Regions from separate parts of the Pokkaliibacter sp. MBI-7 genome, predicted to be linked through region 2. Evidence: predicted binding sites of a transcription regulator. Region 2 holds the regulator's gene; each other region holds the start of a gene.

Region 1 (7,200 bases), on a different contig from region 2:
CCAGCGGGAACTCCAGCCCCTTGGCCGAGTGCAGGGTCATCAGCTGCACGCAATCGCTGAACTCCGCCGCCTGGGCATCGCCGGCATCCAGCGCTGCCTGATCGATAAAGGCGGCCAGCACATCGGTCAGCCCGGCCTCCTCATCTTCCTCATCCGGCGACCAGCTCTGCTCGAACTGCCGCGCCGCGTTGACCAGCTCCTGCAAGTTCTCCGCGCGCGCCTCGCCCTTGTCCTTGTCTTTCTCGTGATGCTCAACCAGCCCGCTGTGCTGCAGCATCAGGGCGATGGTGTCAGCCATGGCCAGATTTTCACTGTCACGCTGCAGCTGATTGATCAGCTCGATAAAGGGCAACAGCGCACCGGCGGCGCGGCCACTGAGCAGACGGCGCTCGATGGCCTCCACTGACGCCTGCCATAACGACACCTGCTGCTGGCGCGCATAATCACGCACGGTTTCCAGCGTCTTGCTGCCAATACCACGGGTCGGCACATTGATGACCCGCTCCATCGCCGCATCGTCATGACGGTTCTGCATCAGTCGCAGATAGGCCAGCGCATTGCGGATTTCCAGACGGTCATAGAAGCGCTGGCCACCGTAGATACGATAGGGCACGCCAGCACGCACCAGCGCTTCCTCCAGTACCCGGGACTGGGCGTTGGAGCGGTACAGTATCGCCACTTCCTGTCGCATACCGCCCTGATCAGCCCACTTTTCCGCCTGTTCGACGATAAAGCGTGCTTCTTCCTGTTCGTTAAACGCACTGTAGACGGCAATCTTTTCGCCTTCGCCGCTGTCGGTCCACAGCTGCTTGCCCATCCGCCCCTGATTGTTGGCAATCAGCGCGTTGGCCGCCTGCAGAATGGTATCGGTGGAGCGGTAGTTCTGCTCCAGCCGGATAATCTCGGTGCCGGGGAAGTCGCTGGTGAAGTTCTGGATATTCTCGATACGAGCACCACGCCAGCCGTAGATGGACTGGTCATCATCACCCACCGCCATCACCGGCATGCGGTCACCGGCCAGCATCCGCAGCCAGGCGTACTGGATCTTGTTGGTGTCCTGAAACTCGTCCACCAGCAGGGCCTGAAAACGCTGCTGATAATGGCGCAGTAACACCGGCTGGTTCAGCCACAGCTCATGGGAGCGCAGCAGCAATTCGCCGAAGTCCACCATGCCGCCGCGCTGGCAGGCTTCTTCATAAGCTTTGTAGACGTCGATGCGGGTCTGCCAGCTGCTGTCGCCGTAGCTGTCCAGATGCTGTGGCCGCAGGCCTTCATCCTTCTGCGCGTTGATAAACCAGGTCAGCTCTTTCGGGTCCCAGCGCTTTTCATCCAGATTCAGCTCACGGCAGATCCGTTTGACCAGTCGCAACTGGTCATCACTGTCGAGAATCTGGAAGTTTTCCGGCAGGTTGGCTTCGCGGTGATGGGCACGCAACAGGCGGTGCGCCAGACCGTGGAAGGTGCCGACCCACATACCACGCGGGGTCAGGCCCAGCAGCGCTTCAATACGGCTGCGCATTTCCTTGGCGGCCTTGTTGGTGAAGGTCACCGCCATGATGGCATAAGGAGAAATCTGCTCGACCTGAATCAGCCAGGCAATGCGATGTACCAGCACCCGGGTCTTGCCGCTACCGGCCCCGGCCAGCACCAGCCGGCTTTGCAGCGGCGCCGACACGGCCTCACGCTGGGGAGGGTTAAGACGGTCAATCAGGTGGGAAACATCCATCGCACTACTCTCTCGCTGTATTCTCGCTGGGGTCAGTGTACGGTTCGTCAGGGCGAACAGTTCAGAGTGCCCGTTAGCATACTGTATTTACAGCCAGTGTCGAATGAATGGGGAGGCAAAGAACGTTGTCAGGGGCATACTCAGGCTATGCCAATGTATTTCCTGTAAGTCACCCTTAGCCAAGGAATTACACCGTCTTTGTGGGGATTTTTTTAACAACTGAGTCTGTCATTTCCTCCATATTTTCTTGTCGATTTGCTTTTTTCTTAACAAACCAGTGCATCGCACGATGATGAATTTCAGTAATTTCAGACTTTTCTTTTATGAGACTGGCTTCAGCTTCAGCCTTGGCGACACGTTTTATTTGTCATGGTTCAAAAAATCCACCAATAACGGATAAAACTTTTTGAGTCGAAATGCCCACAGGCTTGGATAAGTATCCAAGATTAACTCATGAAGTCGAATTGTCGTCTGACATCTTTACTCCTAACGCCGCAATAAATGGCACGTGGGTTGGTGCTGTTTTTGCCACCTTTTGCTTTTGGCAAAAACCGTGACCAACCTTAATGCGTCCGTTTTGATTGCCTTGTTATATTTTTTTACTCAGTCCCGTTGAAATCGCTAGTGCGCCACCTAGCACTATAAATAAACTTCCTACAGTGCGGTTGACTAAATTCAATGTGTTAGTTCTGGATAGCCAAGGACCAATTTTTGAACCAAGTCCAGCATACATAAACATGGATGTACAATCGATCACAAACCAAGTACATGCAAGTACAGAGTATTGCTCTAGCGGAGGTAAGTCTGCATTCATAAAGCCAGGAAATAGCGCAATAAAGAAAATTAAATCTTTAGGGTTACTGATACCTACAAAAAAGCCCTTTCTAAACAGAGAATAGAATGAATAATCGATTAGATGTTTTTCATTAACCAGATGTGTTTCAACTTTAATTGATCCTTCTTTCCAAGATGTCCAACCTAAATAGATAAGATAAAATGCTCCCACGAGTTTAATAACAAAAAACAAAGTCTTAGATGCAACTAAAATAGCCCCAAGCCCAATAGCAGAAATAGACATCAAGACAAGAGCTGCAACAGCACCTCCAAGAATAGTTGGAATCGTTTTCCTATTTCCATATTTCACGCCTTCAGATATACATAATAAGGCTGATGGGCCTGGGCTGAATATCAATATCCCTATAACACTTACATAAAGCAACCAAGTACCTAATTCCATACAATACCTCTCTGGTAAAATATAACGCTCACGTAATAGGCGTGAGCTTACGAGCGTCCTAATTAGCGCTTATAACGCCGTGCTTTGCGACTGGTTTGTAGCGCAGCGAAAAACCAGTCCGACAACAGCGCTTTTTTAGAGTATTTACATAGAAAGCCTGAATTCTTCAATTTTTGCTCCGATTAAGTCTGCGGCCCCGCCAGATGATAAAAGCATATTTTCTACATCAGTATCATCAAGTACAAGAATCAGTTTTTGATGTACCATCCACTGTTCTCGAATGGTGTGCAAACAACCAGCAGAGTCACCGCCATTTCTAGAAAAGATTATTCCAAATAGTCCCGCTCCATGAGGCTTTAGGTAATTCGCGATTTGAAGGACATCACTCTTTCTAACTTTTCTAGAGTAGTTTTTAGCATCTACTACAACATAGTCAGCGGAGTATTTTTCGCGCAAAAATGACCAAAACCCTTCAGTAGCATAATTGGGAACAATGAAATCTCTTCGGTTTGACTTGGTGAAATCGTTAACTTCTTGAATCGGTTTATCAAGAGGAGGGCAAAATAGTTCTTCTATGATTTCGCCAATGAGGCTCTGATATATGTAGCAATCTTTACGACCCGGATTACATGCCTTTAACTTTCCGAGCAAATCTTGATCTCTACTACCTTCTTGCTCTCCAGCGATGGCAGTTAAAAGCATTTTGAAGTAGCTGCTATCAGCCTTTTGTATACCCGCTTTGAAATTCCTAATGAGATAGTCTGCGTCCCATACCTCTATGTCATTAGATTCAAAGTTTTGCTTTATCTCGTTTGGCAATCTACCTGGTATGGCAAGGACTTTCTTGCATTCGCCTATAAGCTTGCCGTATTCCAAAATCTGTTCAACTATTTTAGAGCTGTGGCCCCTTGTAATTGCTTTATTGGATTTGCACTCAATAAGAGTCTTCTCTTTCCGACTATCCTCTATGAGAATGTCTGCTCTTGCCCTTTGAGTATCTCCAATTATCGCTTCGAGTTGAATATTTTGATTAGGGCTAGTTTCCTTAAGAACTTGATAAAGGAAACTTACAAACTCAATCTCTTTTGGCCCCATGTCCATATACCTATGGCAGTTAGGGCAAAGCAGAAGGAAATTTTCCTCCGTCAGGCTGCCGCCTTTATGAAGAGGCGTAATCGAAGCCATTTCTAGAGGGATCTGCTCTCCAGAAATTGAGCACATTGCACATTTATTATTGTATTTTGCAATCAGATTCGCCCGCATAGCAGCCGACGGAATTCTTCTTTTATTCAATGTCTGATCCATCATATATTCTCGAATTCCACTTTTGCTCTAACAGAGTGTTAATGAGGTCTTCTACCTCATAACAATTATTAAAAGGTATACCTTTTAGAAAACCTTATTTTAAAAACATTCATGTAAGACTTTGTTTTTAAGAGAAAATAAATTAACCAACACAAAAGCAAGTAATTAAAAGGTATTTAAAGCAACTACACATCATCCAAAAGGTATACCTTCTTCCAGATTTTTCAAGGATGACGTATGCAGCATGGTGATGCCTTCCTTTCTCATATCTGTCCAGAGCGATATGGTGGTACATCGATGCAGTAAGCGAACTCTAGATGCCTATCTGAGCTTTGTTGCATAAATAGAGCCCAGCTTACAAAGCTCCTTTCCCCAGACAAATTGATGGCATACGTTCCGTCTGGCTGCCACCTGCCGCTGCAGGTAAGCTATGGCTCCCCTGTTTTGTAGTCGACTGCCCATGACGCTGTCTCCACCCTGCCGCCCCCTGTCTCTGCTGCTGATCACCGCACTGGTGCTGGCGACCATGCTGGGGGTGATGTATCTGGCCGGGCGCTATATGACCCGCACCAGTCTGCAGAAGGAATCGGTACAGCTGGATGAGCAGTTGCAGCTTTATGCAGGCCAGCTCACTACGCTGATCGAACGCTTCCGCAGTCTGCCCGCGGTACTGGCCCTTGATCCGGATATTCGTCAGGCCCTCAGTGAGCCCCTGACCCCGGCGTTACAGCAGCGGCTCAACCTCAAACTGGAGCGCATCAACAGCGCAGCGCACTCTTCCACGCTGGAACTGATGCGCGCCGACGGTCTGGCCATCGCCGCCAGTAACTGGCGCCTGCCGACCAGCTACGTCAATCACAACTACGGCTTTCGTCCCTACTTCCTGCAAACCCGGGAAACCGGCAGTGGCCGCTTCTATGGCGTCGGCGTGATCAGCGGTATCCCCGGTTACTTTCTGTCCAGCGCTGTGATGGATGAGCAGGGCCGCTTTCTCGGCGCCATCGTGGTCAAACTGGAGTTTCCCGAACTGGAAGAAAGCTGGGCGCAGAGTCAGGACATCCTGCTGGTCAGCGATGCCCGTGGCATCGTCTTTATCGCTAACCATCCGCACTGGCGCTACCGCACCCTGAAACCGCTGAGCAGCTGGGATGAACAGGAGCTGCAGGCCACCCGCCAGTATGACAAGGTCAGGCTGCAACCCTTGCAGCTGCTGACTCAGCAGGCACTGGGGCCGTCCAGCCAGCGTGTGCAGCTGCGTCTGCCCGACGGCCAGCAGGGCGACTACCTTTGGCAGTCACAGCCGCTGCTTCACGACGGCTGGACCCTGCATCTGCTGCGTGACCCGAACCCCGGCCTTACCGGTGTCACCGCAGCACGGCTGGCGGCAGCCGGGGCCTGGCTGAGTCTGGTGTTTCTGCTGCTGTGGTTGCAGCAGCGACGGCGTCTGTATTTGCTGCGTCAACGCAGTCAGGCCGATCTGGAACAGCTGGTCGAGCAGCGCACTGCCGCGCTGCGCACCGCGCAGAATGGGCTGGTGCAGGCCGCCAAGCTGGCCGCACTGGGGCAGATGTCAGCTGCGCTGGCGCACGAACTGAATCAGCCGCTGACCGCCCAGCGTATGGAGCTGGCCAGCCTGCGCCTGCTGCTGGATCATCAGCGTCTGGACGAGGCACATCAGACCCTCAGCCGGCTGGACCTGTTGCTGCAACGCATGGCCGCCCTGACCAGCCACCTCAAAAGCTATGCCCGACACAGCCCGGATGGCCTGCGTGAACGTCTGAACCTGACCCAGGTGGTGGAACAGACGCTGCTGCTGATGTCCGCCCAGCTGCGCCAGCGCCAGATTCAGGTCGCCACCGATCTGCCGCTGACGGCCTGGGTCGAGGGCGATGCCATTCGCCTCGAACAGGTACTGGTCAATCTGCTCAGCAATGCACTGGATGCCACCCAGCAACACCCGATGCCGCAGCTATCACTGCGTATCCATCAGCCCGATGACCAGCCCGCCAGCTGGTGTCTGAGCGTGATGGACAATGGCGGCGGGATGGCAGAAGGCGATCTGGCGCGGGTGTTTGACCCGTTTTTCACCACCAAGCCCAGTGGCGCGGGCCTCGGTCTGGGGCTGGCCATTTCCCACGCCATCGTGCATCAGCTGGGGGGAGAGCTGCTGGCCAGCAACAGCGGAGACGGCGCCTGCTTCAGTCTGCGGCTGCCCGCCTGTGATCCCCCTGCTGCCGAACGGAGCCTGCTGCCATGAGTCAACATGTGATCTTTATCGACGATGAGGCCGCCATCCGTGATGCGGTAGCGCAGTGGCTGCAGCTGTCCGGCTTTGCGGTCACCCTGTATCAGCGGGCCGAAGAGGCACTGGCTGAACTGCAGCCGGACTTTGACGGCGTGGTGGTCAGCGATGTGCGCATGGCCGGAATGGATGGGCTGGCGCTGCAGCAGGCGGTGCGGGCCATCGACAGCGATCTGCCGGTGATTCTGGTCACCGGCCACGGTGACGTACCGATGGCAGTCGCTGCCCTGCAGCAGGGCGCCTATGACTTTATCGAGAAACCCTTTACCCCCGAGCGTCTGCTCGATGCCCTGCGCCGGGCGCTGGAAAAACGCCGGCTGGTGCTTAGCCTGCGCCAGTTGCAGCAGTCCAGCGCCGCACAGACGGATATAGCTCACCGTCTGCTCGGCAGCTCGCCAGCGGTGGTCGAGTTGCGCCGCCAGCTGCTGACACTTGCGCCGACGCCGGTGAATGTGCTGATTCGCGGTGAAACCGGCAGTGGCAAGGAGCTGGTCGCCCGCTGCCTGCATGACTTCAGCCCCCGCCGTGACAAGCCTTTTGTCGCCCTCAACTGCGCCGCCATACCGGAAAACCTGTTCGAATCGGAGCTGTTCGGTCACGAAGCCGGCGCCTTTACCGGCGCTCAGGGCA
Region 2 (7,200 bases):
TTCGCTTTAGTCGCAAAGCTAAAGAGCAATATGTCATGACAGAAGTTGAAGGGAAGGCCACCGGGTGGAAAGCACACTATAAGGATGGTCACTGGGTAGTGGGCTAGTTGAAACTGCGGTGTGGAAACATGTCGGTTTCGGTTCATGCCTGTTTGAGTTTTTAAACTCGTTGATGGGGCGACTTTGTTGAGGCTGGGTCGACCCTCAATTTATTAGTACTGCCTACTTATAATATCCTTGGTAGGGTTTCGCTATATTCTTCATGACAAGTTTCTAGTGCTTCCCTCTCTCTATTACCATCTAACGTCATAAGTTGAGGTCGTGATCATGAGCCCGCTCTATGCCAGCAGGACCAATAAGAAATTATATTTTGCACGTCTGCATCTGGATGCTCTTGTCCAGGCTGGTAATTCTACGAGTTGGGATAAACACGCTTTAATCGAGTCATTTCATGAATCCGTTTTGTTTCATCTCTACGGTGCTTATCATGCCTTTCTGAGGGAGATTGCTCAGGGCTATAAGCTCCCAGCGGAGCAGGTAAGATCTGCTTTGGATTTGCATGATTTACTCGAGCAGCGAGGTTATGAAGGGCCAGAGTATGCTTATATTCAGCAGTTACTGGGTGAGTCAGATAGCTGGTTAAGTATGCTCATTGCTGAATATCAAGGCTGCTGGCGTGCGGTTGATAAGGCTGCTACAGATCAGCCTTCCAGCAGTTCCGAAATACACATCGTCCAGCTGTCAGCCAATCACGCTGAAGACGGGTACAGATACGAGCAGTTAGCAACATGGTTGCAGGCATTGAAGGCGTTGGTTGAGCAGGGGCGCGAGCAGCTCGCTGAGTGGTAAGGTTGGTCGTATTTGCTCATAGCCTTGAGGTTATGGTCCTGGCTGTTGCGGCTTACAGAGCGTTGGTTTTCCTAAGATTCAGTCTCACCGTTTAATAGACTCAATGAATGGGTGAGCTTCATGTTGGAGTTTTGGATAAGTGAGTGAGAAGTTAGCCAGCTTGCTGGAAAATACAAAAGTATTGGAAATTGTTGAGCTGGAAAATGGGGAAATGTTGCTGCAGCTTCATGATGAAGATGAGGTTTTACCTCTAATCAAACTTCAGGTAGTGAGTGAGATGCGTGATTTTCTGGGTGAGCAATACCTGGAAATGGCCAGAGGAATGTTGTCATCAGGCGTACAAGCGTTGACTGAGAAGTTAGCGGAAAGGCAGTCTGCAGAAGTTGATTCGGAAGCGCCTCGCATATTGCATTAAGGTCGGAGCGGCTAAGCGCTTTGTGACGGGCTTGGTGGCTTGTTTGCTGAAGAGCTGTGCAGAATTAGATAGTGCCTCTATGCTGGCTAAGCCCACTGCCAAACATATGAGGCTTTTTAACTAGTTAAAGACGTCACTTATTTATTCTCATAAATCATCAAGCTAACGTCTAAGTTACTGATGAGTCTTACGTGGCATGCTTTTCATTAGGTTATGTGACATGCATCGCTCAGAACGAATCCATCTGTCCGAGTCACCGTCTTCAGTTGTCATTAAATGCCATTCACACGTTTATACAGGTGTTTAGCTGATTTAACGGGTGCGAATCAAAATGCAATGGCTGTCACCATCAAGAGCTGCTTGCTCCAAACCTTCATATTCCGCTGATGAAATTTCCTTTTCCGGCCAGTTGACAACAAGGTGGCAGTTTCCTTGGCGCAATGCTCGACGACTAAGATTGTAGACGTCATGGCCGCGACATGGTTTCAGCAGAATGCATTTGTTGAGGTCGATACCGACTGTGAGCAGCCAGTCCTTTTCCAGATTATTCGGGGGAGCTACCCAGGTAAACCAGCGGTCATCCACATTAAGCTGTGCCAGCATCGGCAGCAACCATAGTTCTTTGCCATCTCTCTGCTGATTTACCACGACTTCAGTTATACCTGCTTGGTTATGATTACCAGAGTATTCTGTGGTAGGTGGTAACGTCCGGATGTTGGCAATATGGTCTAGCTGCAATATTGAAGTGGCACGAGTATGGGATGACAGCATGGTTTAATTTCCTCTGCGAATGACGCCTACACCTAAACCTTCGATCACCAGTTCTTCAGTGGTGAGGTCTAACTCTATGGGAGAAAAGTCTGGGTTTTCAGCAATGAGTTGTACTGAGTGTCCATTGCGCTCAAAACGCTTTACGGTCACATCATCACCAATTCGAGCTACAACGATCTGCCCATTGCGGACATCCTGAGTGCGATGTACTGCGAGTAGATCACCATCAAGAATTCCAGCATCGCGCATGCTCATACCTTGAACGCGTAACAAGTAATCTGCTTTGGGGGAAAAGAAATCAGGTGGGACCTGGCAACGGTCAGATATATGTTCCTGAGCAAGAATAGGGCTGCCCGCTGCGACGCGACCGACTATAGGTAAGCCAGTCTCTTCCTCGGTTGAGGATTCATCATTGGCAGAGCCTGAATCGCTTGGAATGCGAATGCCGCGTGAGGCGCCAGCGATAATTTCGATTGCGCCTTTTCGAGCCAGGGCTTTCAGGTGCTCTTCTGCCGCGTTAGGAGAACGGAAGCCAAGCTCTCGTGCCAGGTCGGCGCGCGTTGGAGGAAAGCCAGTGCTTTCAATATACCGGCGAATGCACTCAAGAACTTCTGATTGGCGATGCGTTAGCTTAATCATTGTGATTTTATCTGTCTGTTTATACAGTATCTGTGATTATATACAGTCATCTCATGTTGTAAATCCAAAAGATGAAAATCTGACCAGCTCTGTTGGCTTGTAGTAGCACTGGTGGCAACGGACATACAAAGGGATTACCTATACAATGCTGGCGGAATGAGCCAGTCAGAATTGCGGAAGATGTTGCATGTTAGAAGAAAGCCATAAAGAGGCTATCCAGCAAGCCTATCGAGCTTATCTAGGGGCAAAATCTCTTCGACCCAGGCTTGGTCAGAGGCAGATGATTGGAACTATTGCGCGTACTTTTGGAGAGATCGAGCAAGATTCTGAGCATAACCGCATTGGTGGTCGGCACCTTTGCGTTATAGAGGCGGGCACTGGAACAGGGAAGACAGTCGCCTACTTGCTTGCTACCCTGCCGCTGGCAAAAGTATGGAAAAAGCAGGTTGTTGTATCTACTGCAACAGTTGCTCTGCAGGAGCAGATAACGCAAAAAGATCTGCCGGACTTGAAAGCTAATGGTGGTATGCAGTTTTCCTACGCTCTGGCGAAAGGCAGGGGGCGCTATCTCTGTCCAAGTAAGCTGGAGCGTCTGACAGGAGCGACAAGCGACCCGACGTTGGCATTGTTTGAACAGGATGCTCTGAACAATAAAGATGCAGAGGGTGAGGATTGGCAAAGTCTGATGCAGGTCTGGTCATCTGGTCAATGGAACGGTGACAAAGATAATTTACCCAACCCGTTGCCAGACAGCAGTTGGAGTAAGCTCACGACTGATCATCAGCAATGCACTCGCCATCGTTGCCAGTTTTTTAGTCAGTGTCCATTTTATCGTGCCCGACAGGAGCTTGAGGACGCAGATTGTATCGTCGCAAATCATGACTTGGTGCTGGCAGATCTCTCCTTGGGAGGGGGGGTCATTTTACCTGCTCCAGCCAAGACCATTTATGTATTTGATGAAGGCCATCATTTGCCTGACAAGGCGCTTGGGCACTTTACTTTTGCGATGGCTGTGCGCTCAACCGATCGATGGTTGAAGCAGCTGAACAAAAATATGGCATCAATGGCTGCGCAGTTAAGACTGACAGGCGATATGGTCAAGGCTGTGGAGCAGATTCCTTCCGAAGTGAGAACCCTTGAGCAGGGTTTGCTATACCTTAATGAATTGATTGGCAGCACTGTTACGTGGGGTGATGATAGCGAGTACAGCTCTAATGTATACCGTTTTGCTGAGGGGCGTGTGCCGGAAGAGCTGCGTGGCTTATGTGATCAGTTACGGCAAGGTTGGGGCGCACTGCAAAGTCTCGTTGATAAACTGAGTCGCGGCATTCAGCAGGCGATGGGTGGGGAATATCCTGATATATCTGCCAAGGAAGCTGAGGCCTGGTTCCCTATCATTGGGCAGATGCTTGCGCGTATTCAGGAGGCTCGGGCGCTGTGCACGAGTTACAGCGAGCATGATGCAGAAGGCGCTGTGCCATTGGCTCGGTGGGCAGAGAAGCTCGACTATCAGGATATATTGGATACTAATTTATGCTCCAGTCCGATACTGGCGGCAGAGCGTTTACGTCAGGTGCTGTGGAATAGATGTTTTGGCGCTGTAATATGCTCAGCAACATTAACAGCATTAAACAGGTTTGATCGCATTATGATGCGCGCCGGCTTGCCAAGTGATGCAGCTTATGAGCGAGTGCAGAGCCCATTTAATCATGGTGATGCTGCTGAGCTGTGGGTTCCTCTCATGCGTAATGAACCTACGCGAGCGCAGGAGCATACCGCCGAGCTGGTCGAGTGGCTGAAGCAAAACCTCAACCTGAATGAAGGGTCGCTAGTGCTATTCAGCTCTCGCAGGCAAATGGAAGAGGTGCTGGAAAAAATCGGCAAGCCCTGGGCTGATCTGATCCTTGCCCAAGGTACTTACAGCAAGCAGGAAGTCTTGAGGTTACATCGCGAAAACCTGGATGAGGGGCGAGGTAGTATTTTATTTGGGTTAGCTTCTTTCGCAGAAGGTATTGATCTGCCGGGAAAATACCTGACTCATGTTATCATTGCCAAAATTCCGTTTGCGGTGCCTGATAGCCCTGTTGAGGCTGGCCTGGCTGAATGGATTGAAAAGCGGGGTGGCAACCCCTTCATGGAGATCAGTATGCCTGATGCCAGTATTCGACTTGTGCAGGCTGCGGGAAGGCTCTTGCGCTCGGAGCAGGATACTGGCCGTATTACATTGCTTGATCGCCGGGTTGTCTCCAAAAGATACGGAAAGGCATTGCTGGATTCACTGCCCCCATTTCGTCGTCGAATAGATTAATGAATTAGTGCCTACCAGAGAGGATTTGATGCAAGAAAACAACGTGCGTGAGGCTGAAAAGCTCGACAGTGGGGCTGTGACCCAGTCTGAAGGCGAACGTGACCGTGGCGAGCGAAAGGCGTCTGGTCGTTCTAGTTCTCGTGGTCGTAATAACAAGTCTCGTCGACGTACGGATGGACGACGTAAACCCGCTTCAGAGCGTCTTGACCAGCGTGATGGTGACGAGAGCGACTCTGAGATAGAGGCCCTCTCTGCGTCAGATGATCAGCAAGAGAAAGCTGGCAATGCTCCCCGTCGTGCCAAGAATGGAACACGACGCAGTTCGCGAGATATTGAATCTCGTAACTCTTGGAGTCCTGCCGAGTTTGAGGTTTATCCAGCAGAAGGTAAGGTGCGATTTCATGATCTGAATCTGCCAGATGATGTGCTGCATGCAGTGGCTGAGCTGGGGTATGAGTATTGTAGCCCCATACAGGCCAAAACATTGCCCTTTAGCCTTCAGGGACGGGATATAACCGGTAAAGCCCAAACGGGTACAGGTAAGACCGCTGCTTTTCTTGTCAGCATTATTACCGACCTGATTGACTTCCCGTTAGATGTCGCATTGCCAAATGGAACTCCGCGTGCGCTGATACTGGCACCTACACGTGAGCTGGTAATGCAGATTGCCAAAGACGCTGTAGCACTGTCACGATTTACTGATTTGAATGTTGTCAGCATTCTTGGCGGTATGGATTTCGAGAAGCAACGTGAGCAGTTGATCGGTGAGAGAATCGATATTCTGGTTGCTACGCCAGGTCGACTGATCGACTTTATTGGCCGCGGTAATGTCAATCTGCGAGATGTTGAAGTGCTGGTTCTGGATGAAGCCGATCGCATGCTGAGCATGGGCTTTATTCCTGATGTGCGTCGCATTATTCGTCAGACTCCCCGTACGGGTGATCGGCAGACGTTACTGTTCAGTGCCACCTATTCGGGTGACATTTTGGCATTGGCTGAACAATGGACACAGGATCCGGTGCATGTCGCTATCGAATCAGAGCGATTGACCACTGACAGTGTCGAGCAAGTGGCCTACATGGTGGCCGAAAGCGATAAATACCGAATCATTCGCAATCTGGTTGTGGTTCGTGAGCTGAAACGGGTGATGGTGTTTGCTAATCGCAGAGATCAGACACGACGTTTGTACGAGCGTTTGCGCAAGGATGGAGTCAAGGTCGCAATGCTTTCTGGTGAGGTTACTCAGCGTAAGCGAGTGAGTACGCTGGAGGCCTTCCGTTCAGGATCAATTGATGTACTGGTCGCTACAGATGTCGCTGGACGTGGCATTCACGTTGACGATATCAGTCACGTGATCAATTACAATCTTCCAGAAGATCTTGAAGACTATGTCCATCGCATCGGCCGTACCGGGCGTGCGGGTAAAACGGGAACGTCTATCAGTTTGATTGGCGAAGATGATGCCTTCCTGTTGCACTCCCTGGAAGAACTGATTGGGCATAAGTTGCCGTGTGAACACCCCCCAGAAGATCTCTTAGGAGTTGCCAGTGAAAACACTGGAAACACTTGAGTTTATAAATCGATATAGCCGCTTGCCGCAGGAGTTCTATTCCCGGCAAGCGGTTGCTCCTTTAGCAGGGCTGCGGTGGTTGACTGGTAGTCCTGCCGCTGCGGCCTTGCTAGATCTGGATATCGAACAGTTCAAACGCCGTGACATTGCTGACGTCATTGCTGGTAGTGCATCGTGGGCTGGCTCCGACCCGCTCGCTATGGTGTACAGCGGCCATCAGTTTGGTGGGTATACTCCCAGGCTTGGTGATGGTCGAGGTCTCCTGTTAGGTGAAGTACAAAACACCAAAGGTGAAGTTTGGGATGTGCACCTGAAGGGGGCTGGCCCGACGCCTTATTCCCGTATGGGGGATGGGCGCGCTGTCTTGCGTTCGAGCATTCGCGAATATTTGTGTTCGGAGTCGCTTGCGGCATTGGGTGTACCAACGACAAGAGCGTTGGGTTTGCTGGGGAGTGATGAGCCGGTTTATCGAGAGTCGGAAGAGCGTGGAGCTATGCTGATTCGCATTGCTAAAACCCATGTGCGCTTCGGTCATTTTGAGTACTTCTATTACAGTCAGCAGCATGAGTTGCTAAAACGGTTGTCTGAGTTCTGCCTTGAGACGTATTTCACCCATTGCACATCGTTCGTACTTCCTTACGAAGCCAT
Region 3 (7,200 bases), on a different contig from region 2:
TCTGGAAGTATAGGCTGATAGTTTTGCTCTCCAGTTCGCCATCGGCTTTTTCAAGGCGATAGAGATAGTCCCAGCGCTGCTGATTGAAAGTGTCCACCAGTAATGGCGTGCCAAGCACGTAGCGCACTTGCGCTTTGGTCATACCAGGCTTGAGCTGGTTGAGCATGTCCTGAGTAACCAGGTTGCCCTGCTGGACTTCAATGCGGTGAATGCCCGGGAAATATGAACAGGCACCTAGAAGCAAGGAGCAGCTTAAAATGAGTGCTTTTTGCATTGCCTAATGACTTCCAATATCTTCGTTGGCACGGAATAATACATGATGTTGCCACCTACTGCGAAGAGCACAGAGAATTTGCTTATGGCATTAGAAAATCAAGAGCTGCGCAAAGCCGGCCTGAAGATCACTCTCCCGCGCGTCAAGATCTATCAGATCCTGGAGCAGGCTGGTGAGCAGGACCACTGGAGTGCAGAAGATATCTATCGGATTCTGATGGAGCAGGGTGAGGATGTTGGCTTGGCCACCGTTTATCGCGTGCTGACTCAGTTCGAAGCTGCAGGTTTGGTGGTACGTCATCATTTTGAAGGCGGCCACTCGGTATTCGAACTGTCATCGGATGATAAACATGACCATATCGTTTGCGTGAAATCAGGTGTTGTACGTGAGTTTTCTGACCCTGTTATCAACAAACGCCTTCAGGAAATTGCCGAAGAAAACGGCTTTATCCTGACTGATCGGACTATCTACCTGTATGGCATCTATAAAGATGCTGATAAGGAAAGGAAGATCTGATCCCTGTCTACAAGCGTATTCATCTATAATGACTGCGTTTAACTAAAAAGCCTGCATATGCAGGCTTTTTCATTTCTTCAGAGACGTTATGCGCGCCTCGCTTTACTGAAGAACTCAGTGTGGAAGCTGGTTGAGCATTGCTTCAGCATGAGCCCGGGCATGATGGGAAAGCTCAGAGCCACCCAGCATGCGGGCAATTTCGTCTACCCGCTGGTTATCACTGAGGCGATGAATGCGAGAGTGGGTCAGACCTTGGCGAACTTCTTTGCTGACAAACAGGTGATGATGGGCCTGAGCGGCAACTTGAGGCTGATGGGTAACGCACATGACCTGCACCCGGTCCCCCAGCTGGCGTAGCAGCTTGCCAACCACTTCCGCAACAGCGCCGCCAATTCCGACATCCACCTCATCAAAAATCAGGGTAGGCATGGTACTGGCGTGCGCGGCTACGACCTGAATGGCTAGGCTGATTCGTGACAATTCTCCACCAGAGGCCACTTTATGTAGTGCGCGTGGTGGTTGGCCAGGGTTGGCGCTTAACAGAAACTCGACCTGATCAATACCCTTGGCATTATATTGTGCCGTTTCCAGACGGCTGATCTGAGCAATAAAACGGCTATGTGGCATGCTCAGTGCCCGTAACTGCTCCACTACCTGGTTGCTCAGCTGTTCTGCTGCTTGTTGGCGCTGTGCACTGAGTTTCTCGGCCAGCATCAGGTAATGCTCAAAATGAGTTGCTACATCTGCCTCCAGGGCGGCTAACTGGTCATCATCAATATTGAGATCTGCCAGCTCTGCTTCCAGCTGCTGTTGAAATGCTGGAATCCCATATGGATCAATGCGATGTTTTCGGGCAAGGGAATAAATCAGATGCAGTCGCTCATCCACATCCTGCAACCGTTCCGGGCTGATTTCACACTGATCCAGACCGTGCTGAAGCGAGTTCAGCGCTTCATCCAATTGAATGGCGGCACTATCAAGTAACGTGTCGACTTCATCCAGAGTCGCGCGTGGTAACTGCATCTGATTGAGCAATGAACGGCATCGACGTAACTGATCCTGCAGGTTCTCGTCGCCATCGCGGGTAAGCTCGACAAGTTGTTGGCCTAAACGCAGGTTATATTCGGCATTGGCAAGGATTTTCTGCTCCTGCTCCAGTTCCTCGAGCTCGCCATGGCGCACATTCAGCTGTTGAAGCTCCTCTACCTGATAACTCAATAGTTGTACCTTCGCTTGATCTTCTTTACTGCGCTCTTGCACCGTCTGCCAGTGCTGCAAGCGCTTTTGCCAGCTTTTAAATGACAGGCCAACTGCCGTCGTTGTTTCTGTCAGCTGTGCATAATCATCGAGAAAGTACTGATGAGTATGGGGGTTTAGTAGTTTCTGGTGAGCATGCTGACCGTGGATTTCCAGCAGATGTTCACCCAGCTGACGTAATTCCTGTAAATTGCATGGCTGGCCGTTGATCCAGGCGCGTGATCTGCCCTCAGCGCTGATAGTGCGGCGTAAGATACATTGATGATCCTGCAGCATGTCACGTTCTGCCAGCCATTCCTGTGCCTGGGGAATGGCTTGAATATCAAAGCAGGCGCTTATATCTGCTTTGTCACTTCCATGCCGGACACAGCCAGCATCGCCACGATCCCCCAGTGCCAGAGCCAATGCGTCCAGCATGATGGACTTGCCTGCACCGGTCTCGCCGCTGACGGCAAGCATACCGCCTGGAAGCTCGAGATCCAGGTGTTCAACAATAGCAACGTTGCGAATGGTAAGTTGGCAGAGCATGACGTTTCCCCGTCATAGACTGGTTTTATATCCAGTAGTTTATCCGGCTTTTCATCCAGTGCAATGGCTTTTTGCTGACATTTTAAACAGTGTGGTGACTTGAAAGTGCTCTGATCGTTCCCATATTGCTGCCCAACTTGTTCCCCTGCCTACCCGGTGGGGCACCAAGGCAATGACTTGCCGGTGATGAATAAACAAAGATTGTTGAGACTTAACCAACAGCTTAAGAGGATTGGCCCATGGCGAACCACGAGAACACTGCACCTGAGCAGGACGAAGTGAAGGACACTATTGCAGAAGAGCAGTGTGACGCTGGGCAGACTGCAGATGCTGAACCTGGTATTGAGGCGCTGCAGAGCGAAGTCGACCAGCTGAAGCAGCAGCTCAATGACGCACGTGAACAGGCGCTGCGTGCGCAGGCAGAAATGCAGAATAGCCGCCGTCGCGCGGAGCAGGATGTGGAAAAGGCACATCGTTATGCGCTGGAAAAATTTGCTGGTGAGCTGCTTCCCATCGTCGACAATCTGGAGCGCGCTATTCAGTCGTCCCAAGGGGACAGCGAGCATCTGCTGGCTGTACGTGAAGGGGTGGAAATGACCCTCGATCTGTTTGTCAAAACATTGGAAAAGTTCAACGTCGGTACTGTGCATCCTGTGGGCGAAGACTTTAATCCAGATTTGCACCAGGCGGTGACCATGATTCCGCACCCGGAAATGGATGCGAACAAGGTCGTTGATGTCATGATGAAAGGCTATACCCTCAATGGTCGCCTGCTGCGCCCTGCGATGGTGGTGGTTTCTAAAGGCAAGGCCTGAAGTCATTAAAAAAGTAAGGTGTGGACTTGAAATAACTGAAAGCGGACCAACCTTACAAGCCAAGCTGATTTAGGGAGCAAGGTGCTCCCCTGAGACTGAATTCTGAGGTTTGAATACTATGGGCAAAATTATTGGTATCGACTTGGGAACCACCAACTCCTGCGTGGCCGTACTGGAGGGGGATAAGGTTCGCGTTATTGAAAACGCTGAAGGCGCGCGTACTACGCCTTCTATCGTCGCTTATGCTGACGACAGCGAAGTGTTGGTTGGTCAGCCTGCCAAACGCCAGGCCGTTACCAATCCTCATAACACTCTGTATGCAGTTAAGCGTCTGATCGGTCGCAAGTTTGCTGATGATGTCGTGCAGAAAGACATCAAGATGGTGCCTTACAAAATTGTTGGCGCTGACAACGGTGATGCCTGGGTAGAAGCCAAAGGTAAGAAAATGGCTCCTCCGCAGGTATCTGCTGAAGTACTGAAGAAAATGAAAAAGACCGCTGAGGATTATCTTGGCGAAGAAGTGACCGCAGCGGTTATTACCGTTCCTGCTTACTTCAATGACTCTCAGCGTCAGGCTACCAAAGACGCTGGCCGCATCGCGGGTCTGGATGTCAAACGTATCATTAACGAGCCTACTGCCGCTGCACTGGCATACGGTATGGACAAGAAAGGCGGCGACTCCAAGATCGCTGTCTATGACTTGGGTGGTGGTACTTTCGATATCTCTATCATTGAGATTGCCGATGTCGATGGCGAAAAGCAGTTTGAAGTACTTTCTACCAATGGTGACACCTTCCTGGGTGGTGAAGACTTTGACCTGGCGCTGATCGACTATCTGGCCAGCGAGTTCAAAAAGGAAAGCAGCATTGATCTGAAGGGCGATCCTCTGGCCATGCAGCGTCTGAAAGAGGCTGCGGAAAAGGCTAAGATTGAACTGTCTTCTGCTCAGCAGACTGACGTTAACTTGCCTTACATCACTGCTGACGCAACAGGTCCCAAGCACCTGAACATCAAGGTGACTCGTGCCAAGCTGGAATCCCTGGTTGAGGATCTGGTGCAGCGTTCACTGGAGCCCTGCCGTATCGCGTTGAATGATGCTGGTCTGAAGCCTGCTGAAATCGACGAAGTTATTCTGGTGGGTGGCCAGACTCGTATGCCGATGGTGCTGGAGAAAGTGAAGGCTTTCTTTGGTAAAGAGCCACGTCGTGATGTAAACCCCGACGAAGCGGTAGCAATGGGAGCCGCCATTCAGGGCGCCGTCTTATCTGGTGATGTAAAAGACGTGCTGCTGCTGGACGTCACTCCGCTGACTCTGGGTATCGAAACCATGGGTGGCGTGATGACTCCGCTGATCGACAAGAACACCACTATTCCGACTCGCAAGTCGCAGGTGTTCTCGACTGCTGACGACAACCAGACTGCTGTAACCATTCATGTATTGCAGGGTGAGCGTAAGCAAGCTACTCAGAATAAATCGCTGGGTCGTTTCGATCTGTCTGATATTCCTCCTGCACCTCGCGGTGTACCACAGGTCGAAGTTAGCTTTGATATCGATGCCAACGGTATTTTGAACGTCTCTGCGAAGGACAAGGCCACAGGTAAAGAGCAGTCTATCGTTATCAAGGCTTCATCCGGTCTGAGTGATGAAGAGATTGAAAAGATGGTACGTGATGCTGAAGCCAATGCTGCCGAAGACAAGAAGTTTGAGGAGCTGGTGCAGGCGCGTAACGGTGCCGACGGCATGGTACACACTGCCCACAAAACTCTGAAGGATGCCGGTGATAAGGCCACTGCTGAAGAGAAAGCAAAGATTGAAGCAGCCATTAAGGCTGTGGAAGAAGCGCTGAAAGGGGATGATAAAGACGTCATCACCAGCAAAACAGAGGAACTGACCGAGGCATTGTCTGGTCTGGCGCAAAAAATGTATGCAGAAGCGGCAAGCCAGGAACAGGCTGCAGGTGGTGCTCAGGATGCTGGCGCCAAGCAGGATGATGCGGTTGACGCCGAGTTTGAAGAAGTGAAGGACGATAAGAAGTAAGAGTCTTTCACTCGTTAGCGGATTATCCACGTAATTCGCTGACAACTCGGCTTTGAAGTTGACGAAGGCGCAGGTAGACTGCGCCTTTTCCATTGGAGTCACCGGCAGTGCCGGTACAGCTAGCCAGCGAAGATCATGTCAAAACGCGATTTCTATGAAGTGCTGGGGCTGCAGCGCGATGCCTCTGAGCAGGACATCAAGAAAGCCTACCGGCGCATGGCCATGAAGTTTCATCCGGACCGTAATCCGGATGACAGTGAGGCGGAAGCCAAGTTCAAAGAAGTGAACGAGGCCTACGAAGTGTTGTCCGATGCCCAGAAAAAGGCCGCATATGATCAGTTCGGTCATGCTGGCGTTGATCCCAATGCCGCAGGCGGCTTTGGTGGGGGTGGTTTTGGTGGGGGCAGTTTCCAGGATATTTTTGGGGATGTCTTCGGCGATATTTTTGGTGGTGGCGGCGGCTTTGCCCGTGGTGGACGAGGAGGTCCTCAGCGTGGCTCGGACTTGCGTTACACCTTGGAGCTGGAGCTTGAAGAAGCTGTCAAGGGCTGTCAGAAATCCCTGACAATTCCATCTTTGTCAGAGTGCGACACTTGCCATGGCAGTGGAGCGAAAAAAGGGACTCAGCCACAGACCTGTTCTACCTGCGGTGGCGCGGGACAGATTCGTATGCAGCAGGGTTTCTTCTCTGTGCAGCAGACGTGCCCTGCCTGTCACGGCAGTGGCAAGGTAATCACTGATCCTTGTGGCGACTGCCATGGTCGTGGTCGGGTTGAAAAGACCAAGACTCTCAGCGTCAAAATTCCGGCAGGTGTTGATACTGGTGACCGTATTCGTCTTTCAGGTGAAGGCGAGGCGGGGGTGCAGGGTGGTCCGGCAGGTGATCTGTACGTACAGGTATCGGTACGTGAACATCCGATTTTTGAGCGTGATGGCAAGAATCTGTTCTGTGACGTACCGGTCAGCATCGTTGATGCTGCTCTCGGTGGTGAACTTGAAGTACCAACACTGGATGGTCGTGTCCGTCTCAAGATTCCGACGGAAACTCAGACGGGCAAGCAGTTCCGTCTGCGTGGCAAAGGCGTGGTGCCAGTCCGCGGCGGTGCAGCAGGTGACCTGATCTGCCGTATCGTGGTTGAGACTCCGGTCAATTTGACAGCGCGTCAGAAAGAGTTGCTGCAGGAGTTTCAAGCGACAATGAAGGACCAGGATGAGCGCCATGCGCCTCGTACCAAATCCTTCTTTGATGGCGTGAAGAAGTTTTTTGAAGATATGAAGTAAGCGGATGCAGTGGTATTCGCGACAGGAAAGGGCGACCATGGTCGCCCTTTTTCTTTATAATCTCGCCACCTCTGAATTTGACTGTGAATACAGGATAACAACATGACGCGTATTGCCATCATGGGTGCTGCCGGCCGAATGGGGCGCAACCTGATTGAAGCGATTCAGCAGCACGATTCTGCGGCTTTAGGTGCCGGGATTGTGTCAATGGGCAGCAGCCTGGTAGGTGCAGATCTGGGCGAAGTGGCCGGAATTGGTAAGCTGGGTATTTATGCCAGTGACAGCCTCGATAAGGTGGTCAGCGATTTTGACGTGCTGATTGACTTTACCAAACCGGGGGTCACTGAACAGACCGTCGCCTTCTGTGCTGCCCATGGCAAAAAACTGGTGGTGGGCACCACCGGTCTGAATGATGCTCAGAAGCAACAGATTACGGATGCGGGTGCGCGCACGGCCATCGTATTCGCACCGAATATGAGTGTGGGTATCAA

What was found. Region 2 encodes LexA, which represses DNA repair genes until DNA is damaged. Its sites were predicted from a motif close to TACTGTNTANNTANACAGTA; they were not measured.
Region 1: a site for LexA is predicted at 1,806-1,825, ahead of uvrD (DNA helicase II). Genes of this name have one in related genera too.
Region 3: a site for LexA is predicted at 2,593-2,612, ahead of recN (DNA repair protein RecN). Genes of this name have one in related genera too.

What each region holds. Positions count from the first base shown of each region.
Region 1 is NZ_JARVTG010000001.1:2,232,998-2,240,197, forward strand. It holds gene uvrD (DNA helicase II) at 1-1,726, opposite strand, end outside; gene QCD60_RS10050 (LysE family translocator) at 2,316-2,963, opposite strand; gene QCD60_RS10055 (HNH endonuclease signature motif containing protein) at 3,108-4,271, opposite strand; gene QCD60_RS10060 (ATP-binding protein) at 4,699-6,525, shown strand; gene QCD60_RS10065 (sigma-54 dependent transcriptional regulator) at 6,522-7,200, shown strand, end outside.
Region 2 is NZ_JARVTG010000002.1:1,500,840-1,508,039, reverse strand. It holds gene topA (type I DNA topoisomerase) at 1-107, shown strand, start outside; gene QCD60_RS26560 (DUF6586 family protein) at 328-849, shown strand; gene QCD60_RS26555 (hypothetical protein) at 989-1,264, shown strand; gene QCD60_RS26550 (SulA-like leucine-rich domain-containing protein) at 1,577-2,035, opposite strand; gene lexA (transcriptional repressor LexA) at 2,039-2,674, opposite strand; gene dinG (ATP-dependent DNA helicase DinG) at 2,862-4,982, shown strand; gene rhlB (ATP-dependent RNA helicase RhlB) at 5,011-6,552, shown strand; gene QCD60_RS26530 (protein adenylyltransferase SelO family protein) at 6,530-7,200, shown strand, end outside.
Region 3 is NZ_JARVTG010000001.1:1,422,927-1,430,126, reverse strand. It holds gene QCD60_RS06515 (outer membrane protein assembly factor BamE) at 1-274, opposite strand, end outside; gene fur (ferric iron uptake transcriptional regulator) at 359-790, shown strand; gene recN (DNA repair protein RecN) at 905-2,575, opposite strand; gene grpE (nucleotide exchange factor GrpE) at 2,815-3,390, shown strand; gene dnaK (molecular chaperone DnaK) at 3,509-5,428, shown strand; gene dnaJ (molecular chaperone DnaJ) at 5,564-6,709, shown strand; gene dapB (4-hydroxy-tetrahydrodipicolinate reductase) at 6,812-7,200, shown strand, end outside.